Regions from separate parts of the Streptomyces sp. NPDC006174 genome, predicted to be linked through region 3. Evidence: riboswitches for the same ligand, from Rfam matches in the RefSeq annotation. Region 3 holds a riboswitch; each other region holds the start of a gene.
What was found. Region 3 has a riboswitch for cobalamin ahead of ABZ267_RS09415 (ABC transporter substrate-binding protein). Riboswitches for the same ligand answer to the same signal wherever they lie in the genome.

Region 1 (2,164 bases), on a different contig from region 3:
CTCGGCTTCTCGCTCTCCACCACCCAGTCCTGCTCGGGTGCCGTGATGGGCGCGGGCCTCGGCCGCAAGGGCGGCGTGGTCCGCTGGTCCACCGCCACCCGGATGTTCGTCGCCTGGGGCCTCACGCTCCCGGCCGCGGGTCTGGTCGGCGCGGGCGCCGAGTTCCTCACCAAGCAGGGCCCCTGGGGCATCGCCGTCACGGCGGTCATCCTGATCGGCGGCTCCTTCGCCATCTGGCTGGCCTCGCGCCGCCAGCCGGTCGACCACACCAACGTCAACGACACCGACGACGCGACGGCGGACGAGCCGCAGGGCATCGTCACCACCGCCATGGCCGCGGTCGCTCCGCCGCCCACCGCCGGCGCGGTCTCCGAGCTCTCGACCACCATCCCGGCCCCGGCCGCGGCACCCGACGACACGCCCCGCCCCGCGGCCACGGTGTAAGGACAGATCCGTATGAAAATCGACTGGGCAGCTCTCGCCTCCGTCTTCGGTGTCAGTCTCGTGGTCACCGTCGCACTGGTCGGCCTCTTCACCCTGGGCATCGTCGCCCTCTCCAAGCTGTCGGCCCCGGCCGGCGGTGCCACCGGCGGCGCCACCGGCGGTACGGCCGCGCTGGCGCGCACCGGCGCGTACGCCTGCTTCGCGGCGTGCGTGGCGGCGGTCGCGTACGGGATCTATCTGATCGTCGCCTGACCGCACCGACACGTTCCTTCGGGCCGGACACACCACCGTGTGTCCGGCCCGATGTGCGTCTGCGCACACCGGGGCTCCGCAGGTCAACAGCAAGTTGACGGCCGTTCTCGCAGCGTGGTGGACTGCCGGAGCCATTTACGGCGACAGAAGAGGAAGCCGGTGCGAATCCGGCGCGGTCCCGCCACTGTCACCGGGGAGCACTCCCCCACACCGGATGTCACGGCCCTCGCGACGAGGGCTGGAAGGCCGGGGGAAGCGCGGATCCGGAAGCCAGGAGACTCTTGTCGCCGGTCACGTCGAACCAGGGCGCGGACCCTGAGTGAGGACATAAGCCATGCCCGGCCGCCGTGCGCCGCATCCTGTACCTCTTCGTGCCGGAACGCCTCTGCCCACGGCGGGCTGAACCGTGCGTGTCGATCGCGTCTTCGCGTACGGCGCCACCGCCGGGCTGATCGCCGACGCGGCTCTCGGCGATCCGCGCCGCAGGCATCCTGTCGCCGGGTTCGGCCGGGCCGCCGCGCGGGTGGAGTCCCTGCTGTGGCGTGACGACCGGGGCCGGGGCGCGCTGCACACGCTGCTCTGCGCCGGAGGCGCCGTAGGAGCCGCCGCGCTGGCCGCCCGTGCCGTACGGAACCGTCCCGCGCTCGCCGTCGCGCTGACGGCCGCCACCACCTGGTCGGTCGTCGGCGGCACGTCGCTGGGCCGGGAGGCCCGGGCCATCGGCGGTGCGCTGGCCGCCGGTGACCTGGAGGTGGCCCGGGAGCGGCTGCCGCACCTGTGCGGGCGCGATCCGCAGGCCCTGGACGGGCCCCAGATCGCCCGCGCCGTCGTGGAGTCGGTCGCGGAGAACACCTCGGACGCCGTCGTCGGCGCGCTGGTGTGGGGCGCGATCGGCGGGGTTCCGGGGCTCGTCGGCTTCCGGGCCGTGAACACGCTGGACGCGATGGTCGGTCACAAGTCGCCTCGTCACCGCCGTTACGGCTGGGCCTCGGCCCGCCTGGACGACGTGGCGGGATGGCCCGGCGCCCGGCTGACGGCCGCGCTGGCCGTGGTGGCCGGCGGGCGCCCTTCGGAGGCCGTACGCGCCTGGAAGGCGGACGCGGGGCGCCATCCGAGCCCGAACGCGGGACCGGTGGAGGCCGCGTTCGCGGGAGCGCTCGGCGTACGGCTCGGCGGGACGCTGGCGTACGCCGGGCGCGTCGAGCACCGGCCGGTGCTGAACGGTGCGTCGGGCCAGGAGGTCCGCAGCGCCGACATCGAACGCGCGGTGCGGCTGTCGCGGCGGGTGAGTGTGCTGGCCCTCGGCGTGTGCGTGGTGGGCCGGACGGTCGTGGGGCGCGTGGTCGCGGGACGGTCGTCGACAGGACAGGGGCGGGGACGGGCATGAGCGGTGGGCTGCTGGTCGCGGGGACGACCTCCGACGCGGGCAAGAGCGTCGTCACGGCGGGCATCTGCCGCTGGCTGGTGC
Region 2 (2,164 bases), on a different contig from region 3:
GGCGAAAGCGAGCCAGCGGGCGATCTCCGGGTCGATGTCCTGCTCGGCCCGGGCGTCCAGCGGGACGTGGAGGAGGGAGGAGGAGGCGGAGACGTCGACGTGGTCCGCGAGGCCGAGGAGCGTGCCGAGGGTGGCGAGCGACTTCTCGTAGTCGTTGATCCAGATGTTGCGGCCGTTGACGACGCCCGCGACCAGGCGCTTGCCGGGCAGTCCGCCGGCCGCCGCGAGGTCGGCGAGGTTCGCGGCGCCGGACTCGGTGAAGTCCAGCGCGAGCCCCTCCACCGGCGACTTGGCGAGCACCGGCAGCGCTTCGCCGAGCCGTCCGAAGTAGGAGGCGACCAGCAGCTTGGAACGGTCGGTGAGACCACCGAGCTCGCGGTAGGTGCGGGCGGCGGCGTTCAGCTCGGCCGGGGTGCGGTCCTGGACGAGCGCGGGCTCGTCCAGCTGGACCCACTCGGCGCCGGCGGCCCGGAGGTCGGCGAGGACTTCGGCGTACACGGGAAGCAGCCGGTCCAGGAGGGTCAGCGGCTCGAAGTCGGCGGCGACACCGGGGGCCGCCTTGGCGAGCAGGAGGTAGGTGACGGGTCCGACGAGGACCGGGCGCGGGGTGTGGCCGAGCGCGAGGGCCTCCTTGAACTCGGCGACCTGCTTGGCGGAGTCGGCGGTGAACACCGTGTCCGGGCGCAACTCGGGTACCAGGTAGTGGTAGTTGGTGTCGAACCACTTGGTCATCTCCAGCGGCGCCACGTCCTGCGTGCCGCGGGCCATGGCGAAGTAGCCGTCGAGGGCGTCCGCCTGGACCGCCTCGCGGTGCCGCGCGGGGACAGCGCCGACCATGACGCTGGTGTCCAGGACGTGGTCGTAGTGCGAGAAATCACCGGTCGGCACCTCGTGGACTCCGGCCTCGGCGAGCCGCTGCCAGGTTCCCCTGCGCAGTTCGGCGGCGGTCCGCCGGAGAGTGTCCGCGTCGACGCGGCCCTTCCAGTAGCCCTCGATGGCCTTCTTCAGTTCACGGTTCCGACCCTGGCGGGGGTAGCCGTACACGGTGGCCCGTGCTGCCGCGGCTGCGGGCTTCGCTGTCACGTGACTCTCCTTCGCGAGCATGTCTCCAGCTGTTCCCGGGACGGAACGCGGACGCGAAGGGGTGACGAAATCGGGCGGAAGCACGACACGTTGCCCGTGTCCGTCCGCCTGACGGTTACGCCGACCCGCCCACGAGGTCACCGGGAACTCCGCACGCGAACGGTCGCGTGCGGGCAACGGGCAGGTCTTCGGACTCGCGGGCACGTCTGCCGGAGGCAGACACCTACTGGCCGTCGCTTCCCAGACCCGGCCGGGCCCAGTGCGTATGACGGCGGTCGTTCCCACTCACCGCTGCGGGGCAGTCCCGGATTCCCACCGGGTTCCCTCTTACGACACCCTGTCTGGCGGACAGGGCGAACCAGCTGCACCGGCCACCCTAAGCGGATGGCCGCCGGGCGCACACCGTTGTTCACTCTTCGGACGGCGATATGAGACACGGACTCCGAACGAGTGGTGGCGGGTTCGGCTCCTCTTCGCCGGTTCGCTGACTTCTGGTCAGATCGTGCGGGCATGGTGACGCAGATGTAACCGAATGGCGTAGGCGAACCGGAACCACAGAGCGTCACAGGCCGTTCTTCTTGCCAATACCCAGCCGCCGACCCGCGGCGGCGACGAGTGAGGGAAGCGCCATATGAAGAAGACAGTCGGGTGGGCCCAGGACGGCGACGACTGGACGATCACGGTGAACGGCACCCTGTACCGGGCCGTCGAACGGCCCACCGACGGGCGCGTGCACAACTATCTGGTGCGGGGCAACGACCTGACCGCCGAGTGCCCGAGCCTCGGTCATGGGCTCGGCGTGATCCGGGCGCACGAGTCCCGCAGCTGACCTCCGACCGGGTCCGACGACGAGGCGCGGGCGGCCGCCGCGCCTCGACGCGACCCGCGGCCCTGTGTCACGTGACCCGCTCACCGGTCCGGGCCCCCGCTCGCGGGCCGGGGCCCGACAGCTGAGGGCCGGTCGGCGGTTGTCGGCCGTCCGCCGCCGGAGGGAGAATCGGGGCATGGCTGATGTACGCGTACAGATCAACGCCCTCGTCATCGACGCCGCCGACCCGGAGCTGCTGGCCGCGTTCTGGTC
Region 3 (2,164 bases):
AGCCTGGCCCCGTGCACGGCCTGCTCCTCCGGTGTGACCGCACTCTCCGTGGCCCGCGACATGCTGGCGCTCGGCCAGTGCGACATCGCGATCGCCGGAGCCACCGAGTCGATCGTCTTCCCGGTCGCCATGACCGGCTTCGCCCGCTCGGGCGCGGCGGCGCTGCGGCACGAGGACGGGGACCCCGCCCGCCTCTGCCGCCCCTTCGCCGCCGACCGGGCCGGGCTCGTCATGGGCGAAGGCGCCGCGATCATGGTCCTGGAACGGGCCGAGGACGCCCGTGCCAGAGGAGCGGCCCCCCGAGCGCTGCTCGCCGGCACCGGCGCCACGACCGACGCCCACCACCCGACCTCTCCGCATCCTTCCGGTGCGGTCGCCGAGGCCGCCGTCGACACGGCGCTGGCCGACGCGGGCTGGCGCGCCGAGGACGTCGACCACGTCAACGCGCACGGCACCTCGACTCCACTGAACGACGCGACGGAAGCCGCTCTCATCGGCAGGGCCTACCCGCACCGGCCGCCCGTCACCGCTCCCAAGGGCGTACTGGGCCACTGCATGGGCGCGGCCGGAGCCATCGAGGCGGGACTGACCGTCCTGACACTCCAGCACGGCATCGTCCCGCCGATCGCCAACCTGGACGCCCCGGATCCTGGCTTCGCCATCGACTGCGTCACCAAGGTCCCGCGTGAGATGCCCGTACGACGGGCCGTCAGCCACTCCTTCGGATTCGGCGGACAGAACGCGGTGATCGCGCTCCAGGCTCCATAAGCCGCTCCGCCGGCTGCCGGGCCGGTGCGGCGGGACGATCCCGCGCCGCACCGGCCCGACCGAAGAAGCGGTCCCGCACCGGCTCTGAGCTGCACGAAGACCCGTGATAGCTTGCCGGGGCCAGTCGAACCCCAGCGACGGGGTCAGGGAATCCGGTGCGAGACCGGAACTGACGCGCAGCGGTGAGGGGGACGGGCGGGGCCACGGCCACTGGAGCGCATGCTCTCCGGGAAGGCGTTCCGTCCGGACGAACCCGAGTCCGAAGACCTGCTGGCACCCGCGCTCCGCACCCGGGGCACGGGACCGTACGACGGGCTCCGCGGCTGGGCCCGGAGACACCTAGGTCCTCCGTGCTGTCCAAGGCCACCCCCGCACCGATACGCACCGCCGTCCTCCTCGCGGCCGGCGTCGTCCTCCTCACCGCCTGCGGCGGAAGCGGAACCACCTTCTCCGCCGACGACGGCGGCCGCGGTGGCGGCGCCAAGGCCGACGGCTTCCCGCTCACCCTCAAGAACTGCGGGCGCACTATCACCGTGAAGGCGCCGCCTCAGCGGGCCGTCCCGGTCGACCAGGAATCGACGGAGATCCTCCTCTCGCTCGGCCTCGCCGACCGGCTCGCGGGCACCGCGACCTGGAGCGACCCGGTGATGAAGGGCCTGGAGAAGGCCAACAGGAGCGTCGAGCGCATCTCGGAGAACCGGCCCTCCTCGGAGAGGGTCCTCGACAAGGAGCCCGACTTCCTCTCCGCCTCCTTCGCCTCCACGCTCGCCAAGGGCGGCGTCGCACCGCGCGAACAGTTCGAGAAGCTCGGCGTCCCCGCCTACGTCTCGCCTGCCGACTGCACCGGCAAGGACAACAGCGGCGGCGGTGACGGAGCCCGTACCGCACCGCTCACCATGGACAGCGTCTACACCGAAGTCCGCGAACTGTCCCAGGTGTTCGGCGTCCCCGAGCGCGACGACGCCCTGGTGAAGAAGCTCCGGGCCCGGGCGGCGAAGGCCACCGACGGCATCGACGCCTCGAAGACCTCGCTCCTCTACTGGTTCTCCGACTCCAAGGCTCCCTACCTCGCCGGCTGCTGCGGCGCGCCCGGTGTCATCACCAAGGAACTCGGCGCGAAGAACGTCTTCGACGACACCCACGACGAATGGCCCCAGATCAGCTGGGAGACCGTCGCCGCCGGGCTGCGCGACTTCGGACTCGCGGGGTGAGCGGCGGGAATCCGACGGTGAAGGCTCGCGGTGTGAGCGACAGCCTGACGGTGGAGCGGCCCACTGACGTACGGCGGGTCGGCGCGCCGGTCCAGGCGCTGATCTGGACCGGCGGACTCCTGCTCCTGCTGCTCTCCATAGCCGTCGCCGTCACGATCGGGCCGGCCAGGATCTCCGTCCCGGAC

Region 1: another riboswitch for cobalamin. It lies ahead of ABZ267_RS14940 (cobalamin biosynthesis protein); the one in region 3 lies ahead of ABZ267_RS09415 (ABC transporter substrate-binding protein).
Region 2: another riboswitch for cobalamin. It lies ahead of metE (5-methyltetrahydropteroyltriglutamate--homocysteine S-methyltransferase); the one in region 3 lies ahead of ABZ267_RS09415 (ABC transporter substrate-binding protein).

What each region holds. Positions count from the first base shown of each region.
Region 1 is NZ_JBEXTJ010000006.1:55,488-57,651, forward strand. Features, by position in the region: gene ABZ267_RS14930 (inorganic phosphate transporter) at 1-444, shown strand, start outside; gene ABZ267_RS14935 (hypothetical protein) at 457-696, shown strand; cobalamin riboswitch at 844-977, shown strand; gene ABZ267_RS14940 (cobalamin biosynthesis protein) at 1,103-2,083, shown strand; gene ABZ267_RS14945 (cobyric acid synthase) at 2,080-2,164, shown strand, end outside.
Region 2 is NZ_JBEXTJ010000008.1:337,116-339,279, reverse strand. Features, by position in the region: gene metE (5-methyltetrahydropteroyltriglutamate--homocysteine S-methyltransferase) at 1-1,083, opposite strand, end outside; cobalamin riboswitch at 1,245-1,461, opposite strand; gene ABZ267_RS20850 (hypothetical protein) at 1,715-1,912, shown strand; gene ABZ267_RS20845 (VOC family protein) at 2,088-2,164, shown strand, end outside.
Region 3 is NZ_JBEXTJ010000003.1:416,239-418,402, reverse strand. Features, by position in the region: gene ABZ267_RS09420 (beta-ketoacyl-[acyl-carrier-protein] synthase family protein) at 1-768, shown strand, start outside; cobalamin riboswitch at 873-1,058, shown strand; partial or broken gene ABZ267_RS09415 (ABC transporter substrate-binding protein) at 1,119-1,946, shown strand; gene ABZ267_RS09410 (iron chelate uptake ABC transporter family permease subunit) at 1,976-2,164, shown strand, end outside.